Linked DNA regions of Marinobacterium aestuarii. The protein of the gene in region 1 interacts with the protein of each later gene in a pairwise test. Links are inferred from orthologs where the notes say so. Each region holds a gene or a part of one and is shown on either strand. Other genes may lie near its edges.

Evidence for each region. The genes of interacting proteins can lie anywhere in the genome.
Region 2: the proteins of lpdA (region 1) and uvrD interact in binary tests that used the Escherichia coli proteins (3 or more experiments, as listed by UniProt). The link is inferred for Marinobacterium aestuarii from one-to-one orthologs.

What each region holds. Positions count from the first base shown.
Region 1 is NZ_CP015839.1:1,682,029-1,689,540, reverse strand. The notes cover bases 1,839-4,647. They hold lpdA (dihydrolipoyl dehydrogenase), read right to left. Parts: upstream 4,059-4,647; coding sequence 2,619-4,058; downstream 1,839-2,618. Other genes in these bases: odhB (2-oxoglutarate dehydrogenase complex dihydrolipoyllysine-residue succinyltransferase), read right to left, coding at 4,100-4,647; sucC (ADP-forming succinate--CoA ligase subunit beta), read right to left, coding at 1,839-2,475. In the rest of the region: A8C75_RS07535 (LON peptidase substrate-binding domain-containing protein), read right to left, coding at 1-236; sucD (succinate--CoA ligase subunit alpha), read right to left, coding at 428-1,309; more of sucC, read right to left, coding at 1,309-1,838; more of odhB, read right to left, coding at 4,648-5,311; A8C75_RS07510 (2-oxoglutarate dehydrogenase E1 component), read right to left, coding at 5,363-7,512. UniProt on the Escherichia coli protein: Lipoamide dehydrogenase is a component of the glycine cleavage system as well as of the alpha-ketoacid dehydrogenase complexes.
Region 2 is NZ_CP015839.1:5,094,588-5,102,293, forward strand. The notes cover bases 2,031-5,040. They hold uvrD (DNA helicase II), read left to right. Parts: upstream 2,031-2,430; coding sequence 2,431-4,650; downstream 4,651-5,040. Other genes in these bases: A8C75_RS22410 (homoserine kinase), read left to right, coding at 2,031-2,298; A8C75_RS22420 (class I SAM-dependent methyltransferase), read right to left, coding at 4,676-5,040. In the rest of the region: polA (DNA polymerase I), read right to left, coding at 1-944; A8C75_RS22405 (DUF2782 domain-containing protein), read left to right, coding at 1,038-1,316; more of A8C75_RS22410, read left to right, coding at 1,321-2,030; more of A8C75_RS22420, read right to left, coding at 5,041-5,530; A8C75_RS22425 (acyl-CoA thioesterase), read right to left, coding at 5,650-6,048; A8C75_RS22430 (PstS family phosphate ABC transporter substrate-binding protein), read left to right, coding at 6,245-7,216; A8C75_RS22435 (ABC transporter permease subunit), read left to right, coding at 7,393-7,706. UniProt on the Escherichia coli protein: A helicase with DNA-dependent ATPase activity. Unwinds DNA duplexes with 3'-5' polarity. Translocates on single-stranded DNA with 3'-5' polarity. Initiates unwinding more efficiently from a nicked substrate than double-stranded DNA.

The sequences.
Region 1 (7,512 bases):
CGCTCATTGGGCAACTGATCCCAGTCGATGATCTCGCCATAGACCCCCACAGCATGGAATGGCGCCTGGCCCCGTGCGACCGCCTGATCGCTGCGGGTCTGGACAATGACAAACCCGCTCTGACGGCGAAAGGATTCGGAGACCATCGTTAAATAGCGCGGCTCAAAGATCTGCAACGGCAGGCGTGAGCCGGGGTACAACACGACCGGCAGCGGAAACAGCGGCAATATATCCATCAGTCCTCCAGGCACTTTGGTCTGAGTATACGAACTCTGGACCCCAGCCGTTCAATCTTGTTCAGCTGAAGCAACCGAGGCCCGCCTGCCTGGCTCAGTTTTCTTGCCGTCAATTACTCCGTCTTCAGCAAGCAGGCACAAAAAAAGGCAGCCGAAGCTGCCTTTTTTAATCGTCTGAAATCAGGCGATTTTTACTTCATTTCCCAGCCAGTCAGTTCGGCAAGCGCCTTGCCGATATCGGCCAGGGAGCGAACAGTCTTGACGCCAGCGTCTTCCAGGGCGGCGAATTTCTCATCCGCAGTACCCTTGCCACCGGAGATGATCGCACCGGCGTGACCCATGCGCTTGCCAGCCGGAGCTGTAACACCTGCGATGTAGGACACAACCGGCTTGGTCACGTTGGCCTTGATGTAGGCTGCGGCTTCTTCTTCAGCGGAACCGCCGATTTCACCGATCATGACGATGGCTTCAGTCTGCGGATCCTTCTCGAACATCTCCAGGATGTCGATGAAGTTGGAACCCGGGATCGGGTCGCCACCAATGCCGACACAGGTAGACTGGCCAAAGCCCGCATCTGTGGTCTGCTTGACCGCTTCGTAGGTCAGGGTGCCTGAACGCGACACTATACCGACCTTGCCCGGCAGGTGAATGTGACCGGGCATGATGCCGATCTTGCATTCGCCCGGGGTAATAACGCCCGGGCAGTTAGGGCCCACCAGGCGTACGCCCAGCTCGTCACACTTGGCCTTGCACTGCAGCATGTCGATCACCGGGATGTGCTCGGTGATGCAGACGATCAGCTTGATGCCTGAATTGGCGGCTTCAAGGATGGAATCCTTGCAGAATGCAGCCGGCACGTAGATCACGGAGGCATCAGCGCCAGTCGCGTCAACGGCTTCCTGTACGGTGTTGAACACCGGCAGGCCCAGGTGCTCGGTACCGCCCTTGCCCGGTGTAACACCACCGACCATTTGGGTGCCGTATGCAATCGCCTGTTCGGAGTGGAAGGTACCCTGGCCACCGGTGAAACCCTGGCAGATGACCTTGGTGTCCTTGTTGATCAAAATCGACATTATTTACCCTCCGCTGCTTTAACCGCCTGCTGAGCACCGTCGGTCAGGCTGGTTGCTGCAATGATATCCAGTCCGGATTCAGCCAGACGCTGTGCACCGAGTTCCGCATTGTTGCCTTCAAGACGAACAACGACGGGCACGTTCACGCCCACTTCCTTAACCGCACCGATGATACCGTCGGCAATCAGGTCACAACGCACGATGCCGCCAAAGATGTTGACGAATACCGCTTTAACATTGTCGTCGGACAGGATGATCTTGAACGCTTCGGTAACACGTTCCTTGGTGGCACCGCCGCCAACGTCAAGGAAGTTGGCCGGCTTGCCGCCATGCAGCTTGACGATGTCCATGGTGCCCATGGCCAGGCCTGCGCCGTTAACCATGCAGCCGATGTTGCCATCCAGTGCCACGTAGTTCAGGTCCCACTCGGCCGCACGGGCTTCACGGGCATCATCCTGGGACGGATCGTGCATTTCCTGCAGATCCTTGTGACGGTAGAGTGCATTGCCGTCCAGAACGATTTTGGCGTCCAGGCAGTGCAGGTTACCGGCATCGGTGATGACCAGCGGGTTGATTTCCAGCAGCGCCAGGTCCTTTTCTTCAAACATTTTCGCAAGACCCATAAAGATGCTTACGAACTGCTTGATCTGGTCGCCCTTGAGGCCCAGTTTGAATGCCAGGTCGCGGCCCTGGTAGGGCTGCGCACCGGTCATTGGGTCGATGGTTGCCTTGAGAATCTTTTCCGGAGTCTCTTCTGCAACTTTCTCGATCTCGACACCACCTTCGGTGGAGGCCATGAACACGATACGACGTGAAGAACGGTCTACCACCGCACCCAGGTACAGTTCCTGAGCGATATCGGTGCAGGTTTCAACCAGAATCTTGGAAACCGGCTGACCGTTGGCATCTGTCTGGTAGGTCACCAGGTTTTTGCCCAGCCATTTTTCAGCGAATGCGCTAGCTTCTTCCGGAGAAGTGATCAGCTTGACGCCACCGGCCTTGCCTCGGCCACCGGCATGTACCTGCGCCTTGACAACCCACTGGCTGCCGCCAATTTTCTTCGCCGCAGCCGCTGCGTCTTCCGGAGTATCTACCGCGTATCCCTTGGAAACCGGCAGACCATAGGTGGCAAACAGCTGTTTACCTTGGTACTCGTGAAGGTTCATGCTCTTGTCCGTTGTCTGGTCAATTATGAATACTAAGCCCGCCAGGCGAGCATACAGTATTCGTGCTCACTCGTTTATACGACAAGCGTCTAATAGGAATGGCCGGATTTGTATCCGGCCATTCATAAGCCCGTTTTACCGGCTTATCTCTTTTTGCGGTTGGCGATATGGATCGCGTGGTTATCCACCGCCAGCGCTGCTTCATGTACCGCTTCGCTGACAGTCGGATGCGCGAACATGGTCAACTGCAGGTCTTCGGTAGTGGAGCAGAACTCCATCGCGATGACGCCCTGCGCGATCAGCTCGGACGCGATACCGCCGACCATGTGCACACCCAGCACGCGATCGGTGACTTCGTCAGAGATGATCTTGACGAAACCGTCGGTGTCGTTGGATGCCATGGCACGGCCGGACGCCGCGAACGGGAACTTGCCGGTTTTGTATTTCACGCCGGCCGCTTTCAGTTCCTGCTCGGTCTTGCCAACCCAGGCCAGTTCCGGGTGGGTGTAAATGATGTTGGGAACCACATCGTAGTTCACCTGCGCCTTGTGGCCCGCCACGATGTCGGCAACCATGATGCCTTCTTCAGACGCCTTGTGCGCCAGCATCGGGCCGCGTACCGAGTCACCAATGGCGAATACGCCCGGCATCTCGGTACGGCACTGCTCGTCAACCTTGATGAAGCCGCGTTCATCCAGCTCAACGCCGCTGTCACCTGCCAGCAGGTTCTGCGTCAGCGGGCGACGGCCAACCGCCACGATCAGCTTGTCGACGATCATTTCCTTGTCGCCTTCAGCGTCGGTGAATTTCACCTTCACTTCCTTGCCATCCAGAATCTCGGTGCCGGTTACGCGGGCGCCCAGACGGATATCCAGCTTCTGCTTCTTGAGCAGCTTGGCGGCTTCCTTGGCAACGTCCTGATCGGCCAGCGCCAGGAAGCTGTCCATGGCTTCCAGCACTGTGACTTCCGAACCCAGGCGAGCCCATACAGACCCCATTTCCAGACCGATAACACCGGCACCGATAACGCCCAGGCGTTTCGGCGTTTCATCGATGTTAAGCGCGCCTTCGTTGTCCAGGATCAGACCGTCGGTCAGAGGCGCCGGCGGAATGTTCACCGGCACGGAACCGGACGCCAGGATCACGTTTTCAGCTGCATGAACGCTGACAGTACCATCCTTTGCAGTGACTTCAACCTGCTTGCCCGCCAGCAGCTTGCCAGCACCTGCCAGCAGGGTTACGCCGTTGGCCTTGAACAGGCCGGCGATGCCACCGGTGAGGTTTTTAACGATGGTGTCCTTGCGGGCGACCATCTGTTTAACGTCCATCTGCACGTCGCTGACGTTGATACCGTGAACAGCTGCGTTGTCCTTCACTTCGTGGTACTTGTGCGTCGATTCCAGCAGCGCCTTGGACGGGATGCAACCCACGTTCAGGCAGGTGCCGCCAAGAACCGGAGCGCCCTTGCCATCAATCCACTTCTCGACACAAGCTGTTTTCAGACCCAGCTGAGCCGCACGAATCGCCGCCACATAGCCGCCAGGACCCGCACCAATAACAATTACGTCAAATTTATCAGACATTTCTTCCTATCCTTAAATGCTCTAGAAGTACGGTAGGCTGCTTAAACGTCCAGCAGCATGCGGGCCGGGTCTTCCAGCAGATCCTTGAGAGTGACCAGGAACTGGACAGCCTCTTTGCCATCGATCATACGGTGATCATATGACAGCGCCAGATACATCATCGGCAGGATAACAACCTGACCGTTGACCGCCATCGGGCGTTCCTGGATCTTGTGCATGCCGAGGATCGCAGTCTGCGGCGGGTTCAGGATCGGGGTGGACATAAGGGATCCGAAGACACCACCGTTGGTGATGGTGAAGGTGCCGCCCTGCATGTCGTTCAGACCCAGTTTGCCGTCACGGCCGCGCTTGCCGAAATCAGCAATGGTGGACTCGACGTCGGCCAGGCTCATGCTGTCGGTATCACGCAATACAGGCACCATCAGACCACGCTCGGTGGACACGGCGACGCCGATATCCTGGTAACCGTGGTAGACCATGTCATTGCCGTCGATGGAGGCATTGACCGCCGGGAAGCGTTTCAGCGCTTCGGTAGCCGCCTTGACGAAGAAGGACATGAAGCCCAGGCGCGTGCCGCCGTGTACTTTTTCGAACAGATCCTTGTACTGCTTGCGCAGCTCCATCACCGGCTTCATGTTGACTTCGTTGTAGGTCGTCAGCATGGCCGCGCTCTGCTGTGCTTCCACCAGGCGCTTGGCGATGGTGGCACGCAGACGCGTCATGGGTACGCGCTTCTCAACCCGCTCACCGGCAGCAACGCTGACGGCGACAGGTGCAGGTGCAGCCTTGGCCGCCTGAGGCGCTGCAGGAGCCGCCGCCGCGGGCGCCTTGGCACCGGACTTGATGAAGTTCTGTACATCTTCCTTGGTGATGCCGCCGCCTTTGCCCGTTCCGGCAATCTGGCTGGCATTCAGGTTGTTTTCGTCGATCAGCTTGCGTGCAGCCGGGCCAACCTTGTCGGCGTCGCCTGCGGCGGCGTCAGCAGCAGGTGCTGCATCAGCGCTGGTACCGGCAGCGCCGGCTTCAAACTGAGCAATCACTTCATCGCTGAGGACGGTTTCGCCTTCACCCTTGAGGATTGCCTTGATGACACCGTCAGCCGGTGCAACCACTTCCAGTACAACCTTGTCGGTTTCGATATCGACAATCAGCTCATCGGCCGCACAGGCTTCGCCAGGCTGCTTGTGCCAGGTCGTTACTGTGCCGTCTGCGACGGATTCCGGAAAAGTCGGGGCTTTGATTTCGATGGACATGTTGTTTCCTTGTGTGCTCCGCAAGGTCGTATCCCGCGATACGACCTGTCATTAACCGTTGAGTGCTTCGTTGACCAGCGCGTCTTGCTGCTCGATATGCACCGATATATGGCCCACCGCAGGCGCTGCCGCATGCGGACGTCCGACACCACCCAGGTGCAGTGCCGGATTGTGACGCTGCAACACATTGCGCATGTGGTGCTGACTGCAATACCAGGCGCCCTGGTTCATCGGCTCTTCCTGACACCAGACGACAGATTCCAGGTTGGTGTAACCGGCAATTGCCTCGGCCAGCGCAGCCTCCGGGAACGGGTACAGCTGCTCAATGCGCACGATGGCCACATCGGTCAGACCCTGTTCAGCGCGGCGGTTGTACAGGTCGTAGTAGACCTTGCCACCGCAGAGCACCAGGCGCTTCACCTTGGCGGCATCCTGCTGATCCACTTCGCCGATCACCGGCAGGAAGGTGCCTTCGGCCAGATCTTCCAGCGTCGATGTCGCCTGTTTGTGACGCAACAGGCTCTTGGGCGACATGACAATCAGCGGCTTGCGCAGCGGACGTGCCACCTGGCGACGCAGCAGATGGAAAATCTGTGCCGGCGTCGTCGGGGTGCAGACCTGAATGTTGTGCTCGGCACACATTTGCAGGAAGCGCTCCAGACGGGCAGAGGAATGCTCCGGACCCTGGCCTTCGAAGCCGTGGGGCAGCAGCATGGTCAGACCGCAGAGACGGCCCCACTTCTGCTCGCCACTGGTGATGAACTGGTCGATCACCACCTGGGCACCGTTGGCGAAGTCACCAAACTGAGCTTCCCAGATCACCAGCGCGTTGGGGATAGTCGTGGCATAACCATACTCGAACGCCAGCACCGCCTCTTCCGACAGGTAGGAATCCAGAATGGTCATGTTCGGCTGATCTTCCGCCAGATTTTTCAGCGGCACGTAGCAACTGGCATCTTTCTGGTTATGCAGCACGGCATGGCGATGGGAGAAGGTGCCTCGACCCACGTCCTGACCGGTCAGGCGGATCGGGTAGCCTTCCGCCAGCAGCGTGGCATAGGCCATGGTCTCGGCGAAGCCCCAGTTGAGAGCCATTGCGCCCGCCGCCATGCGCTTGCGATCTTCATAGATCTTCTGCACCTGACGCTGTACCACAAAGCCTTCCGGCGTTTCGCAGACCTTGTTGGCCAGCTCCTGCAGCAGCTTCATGTTAACGCTGGTGTCGCACTCGAAGGACCACTCATGGCCCAGGTACGGACGCCAGTCGACAAACAGCTCGGTATTGGGCTCAAGCACCAGCGCCTTGGCAACATGATCACCATTTTCCAGCGCGCGACGGTATTCCTGCTCCATCGCCTTGCTTTCGTCGGCGTCGATGACACCGGCTTCCAGCAGGCGCTGGGCATAGAGTTCGCGGGTGGTTTTCTGGGCCTTGATCTTGGCGTACATCAGCGGCTGGGTGCCAGACGGCTCATCCGCTTCGTTGTGACCGCGGCGGCGGTAGCACACCAGGTCAATAACGACGTCCTTTTTGAACTCGTTGCGGTAGTCCAGGGCAACCTGGGTTACAAAGCTGACGGCTTCGGGATCATCGCCGTTGACGTGGAAAATCGGCGCCTGGACCATTTTCGCCACATCGGTGCAGTACTCGCTCGAACGCGCGTCTTCCTTGCGCGATGTGGTAAAACCGACCTGGTTGTTGATCACGATGTGAATGGTGCCGCCGGTCTTGTAGGCGCGGGTCTGGGACATCTGGAATGTCTCCATGACCACCCCCTGACCGGCAAACGCCGCATCACCGTGGATCGACACCGGCACAACAGTGCTACCGATAGAGTCTTGACGACGATCCTGACGTGCACGCACCGACCCTTCGACCACCGGAGACACGATCTCCAGATGCGACGGGTTGAATGCCATGGCCAGGTGGACTTCGCCGCCCGGGGTCATGACGTTGGAGGAGAAGCCCTGGTGGTATTTGACGTCACCTGAGGTGGTGATCACTTTCTTGCCTTCGAACTCGCCGAACAGTTCGGCGGGGTTCTTGCCAAAAATGTTCACCAGCACGTTCAAACGACCGCGGTGCGCCATTCCGATAATGACTTCCTTGGCGCCTGCACGACCTGCGCGCTGCACCAGCTGGTCCATCAGTGGAATCAGCGCTTCGCCGCCTTCCACGCCAAAGCGCTTGGCGCCGGCGT
Region 2 (7,706 bases), 3.4 Mb from region 1 along the record:
GTGGCCACAGTGCCCGCCGTGGCATCGGCAGCGGCCTGCGCTATGCTCTGTGCCCGCGACGAGGTGCCCAGTTCCTGAATCCAGCTGCGAAACGAAAAGCGGCCAAACAGCTCCTGCAGCTTTTCATTGTCCGGCGTCGGCAGGCCAAAGTCGGTGACGCCCTGATCCAGCTCGACATCGGTCTTGATGGTCGCCAGCAGGTACGAAAGCTCCGCCGCTTCGCGGTTTTCCTGCAGCTTCTTGGCCATGGTCTTGGCACCGCGAAAACCCAGGGTGGCAATCTTGTCGAGATTTTCATAAAGCGCGGCTATGCCGCCAATACCCTGCAACAGCCCCAGCGCCGTTTTCTCTCCCACCCCCGGCACGCCAGGAATGTTGTCGACCTTGTCGCCCATGAGCGCCAGCAGGTCGATTACCAGTTCCGGGGGAATACCGTATTTTTCCTGCACCCCGGCGGCATCCATGCGCACATCGTTCATGGTGTTGATCAGGGTCACATGTTCGTCCACCAGCTGCGCCATATCCTTGTCCCCGGTGGAGATAAGCGTACTCATGGCCTGGGCGCTGGCCTGACGCGCCAGAGTGCCGATCACATCATCGGCCTCGACCCCGTCCACCATCAGCAGGGGCAGGCCCATGGCACGGATGATGTCGTGAATCGGCTCTATCTGCAGCCGCAGGTCATCGGGCATGGATGGCCGCTGGGCCTTGTACTCGGCAAACAGCTCGTCCCTGAAGGTTTTGCCCTTGGCGTCGAACACCACCACCACCGGGCTTTTCGGGTACTGCTTGATCAGGCTGCGCAGCATCGAGGTCACCACCCGCACCGCGCCCGTCGGAAAGCCCTCTTTGGTGCGCATGTCGGCCTGCTGGGAAGCAAAGAATGCACGGTATAAATAGGAAGAGCCGTCGACTAGAATGAGGGATGGGTGTTGCTCGCTCATAGCGGTATCCATGATTGTTAGTGCCGGGGGATAGTGTCAGGGCTGACAATCATATTAAATATGCCGCAGCCAACCAACGAATATGGAAATATGATGAAAAAACTGCTGTTGCTCGCCAGCCTTCTGCTGGTGCCGCCGGCGCAGGCGGAGACATTGCCGGAGTTCGGGCAAGACGCCCCGCAAATCACCATTCGCCATAACGACGAACGCGCCTTTTACGAATACCGCGTCAACGGTGTGCTGAAAGAGGTCAAGGTGGTTCCCAAAGTCGGGAAGCCCTATTATCTGGTGCCGGTCGAGGGTAGCGGTGAATTCAGCCGCTTCGAAGAATCCTCCCTGCTAATCCCCAAATGGGTCATCTTCAGCTGGTAATATTGTGGCGGTATATACAGAAGTAACTGCTCAGGACCTCAACCGCCTGCTGGCCGACTTTGATCTCGGCACGCTGGTCGCCCACAAGGGTATAGAAGGCGGTATAGAAAACACTAACTATTTTGTCACGCTTAAAAGCCCTGCCGGCCTCGAACAGGAGTTTGTCCTGACACTGTTCGAAGAATTTACGCTGGATGAAATGCCCTTTTTCGTCGAGCTGACCTGCTGGCTGGCCGAGCGCGGCAGCCCGGTGCCCGCACCCTTCAAGGACCGTGACGGCATTGCCCTGAAGCAACTGCACGGCCGCCCGGCGCTGCTGCTGCCGCGCTTTGGTGGCCAGCATGTGTCCCAGACAGAACTCAGCCCGGCGCACTGCAGCTCCGCTGGTGCAGCCCTGGCCCAGTTGCATCTGGCCGGCTCCGAGTTCTATCTGCACCGCCAGGCCCACCGCGGCGTCTTCTGGTGGCGCCGCGAGAGCCAGCAGATTGCTCGCCTGTTGCCGGAAGATGAAGCCCAGCTGCTCAGCACCGAAGTGCGTAACTTCGATGCCCTGCGTGCAGCCAAACTGGATCTGCCCATGGGCGTGATCCATGGTGACCTCTTTCACGACAACGCGCTCTTCAATGGCACCGACGTGAGCGCCATTCTGGATGTCTACAACGCCGCCACTGCCTATCTGCTGTACGATCTGGCGATAGTGGCCAACGACTGGTGCACCAAGCCAGACGGCAGCATAGACACTGAACGTGAAGCTGCCCTGCTGCAGGCTTACAACGCTGTACGGCCGTTCACCGACGACGAGCGTCAGGTCTGGTCACAGCTGACCCGCACCGCCGCCATGCGTTTCTGGCTCTCGCGCCTGATTCCCTGGCTGGGTATCGAACAGGCCGGGCGCCAGGGCGTTGAAATGAAGCTCAAGAACCCCGACGAGCTCAAGCGCATTCTGCTGCACCGCATAGAACAGCCTTCGCAGCTGCCCTGAATCAGGGCGGCAGCCAATCGTAGTCGTTCGGGTTATACTGGACGTCCATACAGCCCTTTATCTTCCCGGGGTCGCCCGCGACTAACGCGCAGACGGCCCCGAGATCAACCGCAGAGCCCGATTGTTGCCGCCATGGATTTAACCCCGATTCTTGACTCACTCAACGATGCCCAGCGCGAAGCGGTCTCTGCACCTGTGCAGAATCTGCTGGTGCTGGCCGGTGCCGGCTCCGGCAAAACCCGCGTGCTGGTGCACCGCATTGCCTGGCTGATCCAGGTCGAGGACATCTCGCCCTACTCGATCATGGCGGTGACCTTTACCAACAAGGCCGCGCGGGAAATGCGCGGGCGTATCGAAGAACTGCTGGGACTCAACCCCCACGGCATGTGGGTGGGCACCTTCCACGGCCTGGCGCACCGCCTGCTGCGCTCGCACTGGCGCGATGCCGGCCTGCCGGACAACTTCCAGATCATGGACAGCGACGACCAGCTGCGCCTGATCAAGCGTCTGGCCAAGGAAATGAACCTGGACGAACAGCGCTGGCCGGCGCGACAGTTCCAGTGGTTTATTAACGCCCAGAAAGACGAAGGCCTGCGTGCGCGCCACATAGAGCCCTCCAACGACCCATTCCAGCGCACCATGCTGAATATCTACGTAGCCTACGAACAGGCCTGCGAGCGTGGCGGCATGATCGATTTCGGCGAACTGCTGCTGCGCAGTCTTGAGCTGCTGCGCGATCGCTCGCCGGCGCTGCTCAAGCACTACCAGGAGCGTTTTCGCTACCTGCTGGTGGATGAGTTTCAGGACACCAACGCCATCCAGTACGCCTGGCTGCGCCTGCTCTGTGGCACAGAGCGCAAGCTGATGGCCGTCGGCGACGATGACCAGTCGATCTATGGCTGGCGCGGCGCCCGCATCGAGAATATCCAGAACCTGCCGGAACACTTCCCCGGCACCACGACCATCAAGCTGGAGCAGAACTACCGCTCCACCAAAAACATCCTGCAGGCGGCCAACGCCGTGATCGGCAATAACCAGGGGCGCCTTGGCAAGCAGCTCTGGACCGAAGGCAGCGATGGCGAGCTACTGTCGGTCTACTCGGCCTTCAATGAACAGGACGAAGCCAGCTTTATTGTCGGCCGCATCCAGCAGTGGGTACAGGACGGCAACCTGCGGGTCGACTCCGCCGTGCTGTACCGCTCCAACGCCCAGTCTCGTATTCTCGAGGAAATGCTCATCCGCGCAGGCGTGCCCTATCGCATCTACGGCGGACAGCGCTTCTACGACCGGCTGGAAATCAAGAACGCCCTGGCCTATCTGCGCCTGATGTCGAGCCGTCACAACGACACCGCCATGGAGCGCGTGATCAATGTACCGACCCGCGGCATAGGCACCCGTACCATCGAACTGCTGCGCCAGCACGCCCGCGAGCAGGAACTGAGCATGTGGCAGGCGGCCTGCGAAATTATCGAGCAGGGGCTGCTGCCAGCCCGTGCCGGCAATGCCCTGCGGGGCTTCCTTGAGCTGATCGACAGGCTCGATACTGAGACTCGGGATACCCAGCTGCACGAGCAGACCGAGCACATGATCAAGCACAGCGGTCTGGTACAGCATCACGAGAAGGAAAAGGGTGAAAAGGCACAGTCTCGCCTCGAAAACCTTGATGAGCTGATCACCGCTGCGCGCCAGTTTGCCGGCAGCTGGCAGGAAGATATCGACACCGAGGAAGGTGAAGCCCGCACGCCGCTGGTCGCCTTTCTCGATCAGGCGGCACTGGATGCCGGTGATGCCCAGGCCGACGAGCACCAGGACAGCGTGCAGATGATGACACTGCACTCGGCCAAGGGGCTGGAGTTCCCGCTGGTGTTCCTGGCGGGGATGGAAGAAGGTCTGTTCCCCCACAAGATGTCGATCGAGGAACCCGGCCGGCTCGAGGAAGAGCGTCGCCTGTGCTACGTCGGCATTACCCGGGCGAAGCAGAAACTGTATCTGACCTACGCTGAATCACGCCGCCTGCACGGCCAGGAAAACTTCAACCGCGCCTCGCGCTTTATCCAGGAAGTGCCGCCCGAGCTGATCGAGGAAGTGCGCCTCAATGCCCAGGTGCGCCGCCCGCTGACCGCCCGAAGCCCGAGCGAGCCCCTGTTTCAGGGCGGCGGTTCCTCACTGGCCAACGCCGAGGTGCCCGCCACCAACATTTCCCTGGGGCAGCGCGTCGGCCACGCCAAGTTTGGTGAAGGCATAGTGGTCAACTACGAAGGCTCTGGACCCAAGGCTCGAGTGCAGGTGAACTTTGATGACGAGGGTTCCAAGTGGCTGATGCTCGGCTACGCCAACCTGCAGCCGCTGTAAGAAACACAGTCTTCCGCGCTGCGTCCTACATAGCATCCAGCGCCGGTGTGACCTTGCGCAGCCACAGGCTGGTTTCCAGGGCTTCATCCGGCATTGGCAGCCCCGCCACAAAACTGTGCTGCAACTGGGGCTGCATGCGACTGGCGGCGTAATGGCTGGACCAGAGCGGTGTAGCAGCGCCGCTACTGAGCAACACCGCCACTGCCTGCTGTTCGTTGTACCCGCGCCAGTGCCACTGCTCGGGGTAGTCGTCGGGCAGCAGAATGTCATGAAAGTGCACCAGCACGCCGGCGGCCAAACGCGGCCAGACCCGGTTCAGCAACCAGTCGACATCGCTGCCCGGCAGCAGCAGATGGCTGGAATCAATAAAGAGTAGATCCCCCGCCTGCAGACGCTCGAACAGGGCCAAGTCTGCCTGCTGTACCGGCGTCGGGACCAGCGTCAGGTTCAGGGACTGGATATCGGCCCGCGGCGCCGGATCAATGCAGATCATTTCAGTATCCAGCCCCTCGTCCCGGCAGGCTTTGGCAAAGAAGCGCGTGGAATGACCTGACCCCACTTCAATAATCATCCGCGGACGTTGCAGCCGGGTCAGGCCGTAGGCGATGGCGCCATCCAGACGGGGAAACCAGCTCTGCTGCCAGCGTGGCAGCGGCGGCGGGGTATTACTGAAGCCCTGCAGCTGTGGCGCGAAGCTATCCAGTGCACTGAGCAACTGACTGAACTGCGGTTCATGGCGCGCCAGCAGAGTCTCCAGCGCAGGATAGGATGGCGTTGCGAGCGGCAGCTGGTCGGCGTAGCGATAGGGAATGAAATAGCCCTGGCGGCGCCATCCGAGCAAGGTCGACAGCGCCATCCTGAGTAGTTTTATACGTCGCATCTGTGTGCCATCTCCAAAGCGCAGGCCAAGCGGGGCCCTGTTAGTCCATCAAACCCCGACATTGTTCAGCTGGAGGTGCCACTCAAAGGTGAAACAGGCTCATTTAACGGCAAAGACGATTACTGCGTGGGCAGCGGGCGAATATGGCCGTGCTGATCGATGGCCACCTGGACGCATTCGGTTTCGGTCACCTTGCGCAGTTCCCGTCCATCCGGGCAACGACCCCAGACTTCAACCAGAATACGCGCCGAGCTGTTACCCAGTTCGACCACGCGGGTATAGAAGCTGAGAATGGTGCCGACCAGCACCGGCGAGAGAAAGTCCATGCTCCCCACCGACACCGTGGCAATACGGCCTTCAGCAATCTTGGCGGCGCGAATTTCCGCCGCCTCAACGGCCCGAGCCACCACCCAGCCGCCATAGACATCGCCAAACATGTTGGTTGCCTGACTGCTGGCCGGCAACTTGAGGCTCAGCTCGCCGTCGGGCAGCGGATTGTGCTCATCAACACTGGACATGATCTGTATTCCAACCTGTAATTTTTGGATGCACTTATTCGGATGCACAGAGTGTAATCTTCGCAGCTGCACAAATCACTACCTGCAGCGCGCCAGCCTCCCACTGCAATCCCTCCGCCCTCGCAGGCTGTCACATTAGTGTCATGGATCAGCCCTATAGTGACCGCTGACTCTTACAACTCTTCAGGAGCTAACCATGACACCGATGAAAAAGCTGCTCTCAGCCGTTGCCATCTCGGCAACCTGCCTGACTGCCAACGCCTCCGATCTGCTGGACCCCAACCTGCCGACATACGAAAAGGCTTCAGGCGTTTCCGGTAACCTGTCCAGCGTCGGTTCCGACACCCTGGCCAACCTGATGACCCTCTGGGCTGAAGAGTTCAAGCGTCTGTACCCCAACGTCAATATCCAGATTCAGGCCGCCGGCTCCTCAACTGCGCCGCCAGCCCTGACCGAAGGCACCTCCAACATAGGCCCCATGTCCCGCAAGATGAAGGACAAGGAACTGGAATCCTTCGAGCAGAAGTACGGCTACAAGCCGACCGCCGTTGCCGTGGCCATCGACGCCCTGGCCGTGTTCGCCCACAAGGACAACCCCATCGCCGGCCTGAGCATCGACCAGGTTGACGCCGTGTTCTCGTCGACCCGCAAGTGCGGCGCCTTTGATGACGTCACCAACTGGGGCCAGCTGGGCCTGGACGGTACTCTGGCCGACAAGAGCATCCAGCTGTTCGGTCGCAACTCAGTATCCGGCACCTACGGTTACTTCAAGGAAAAAGCGCTGTGCAAGGGCGACTTCCGCAACAACGTTAACGAACAGCCCGGCTCTGCCTCTGTTGTACAGTCTGTCTCCACCTCGCTGAACGGCCTGGGCTACTCCGGTATCGGCTACAAGACCGCTTCCGTACGTGCCCTGCCGCTGGCCAAGAAGGCCGGTGAAGAATTCGTTGAAGCCACTCCGGAAAACGCCATTACCGGCAAATACCCGCTGGCACGTTCGCTCTACGTTTACATCAACAAGAAGCCGGGTACCGACCTGCAGCCACTGGAGCGCGAGTTCCTCAAGCTGGTCATGTCCAAGTCCGGTCAGGAAGTGGTCGTGAAAGACGGCTACATCCCGCTGCCCGCCAAAGTTGTTGAAAAACAGATGGCTGACCTGGGCCTGTAACACAGTCTCCCCCGGTCGGTTTTAAGCCGCTACCGGAGCGACATGGGGTGTTACGAAATGCAGGGGTGCTGGCGACAGCATCCCTGCATTTTATTGTTCGCGGCATGTAACAAAAGCGTCACATAACTGCATTATTGTAGCCGCCGTATATTCAGGACTTCCGGGAACCGAGTGTCATGAGCAACGAAGCCACAGTTAGCGTACCCGAGCTCGACTTCAATACGCCCTCCGCCAGACGCAAGCGCAAGATGCGTGCGTTCAAGGACAAGGCTGCTACCTTGGGTATCAGCATCGGCGGCATCAGCGTTATCGTCGCTATTCTGCTGATTTTTTTCTATCTGCTGTATGAAGTAATGCCGCTGTTTCGTTCCGCCGCCGTCGAGCCCTGGCAGCAGAACGGCCAGGTCGTCAGCCCCTACCCGCTGCCGGGTCAGGGCAAGACCCTCTATCTGGCCATGGAAGAGCAGGCAGAGATTGGCCTGCGTCTGAC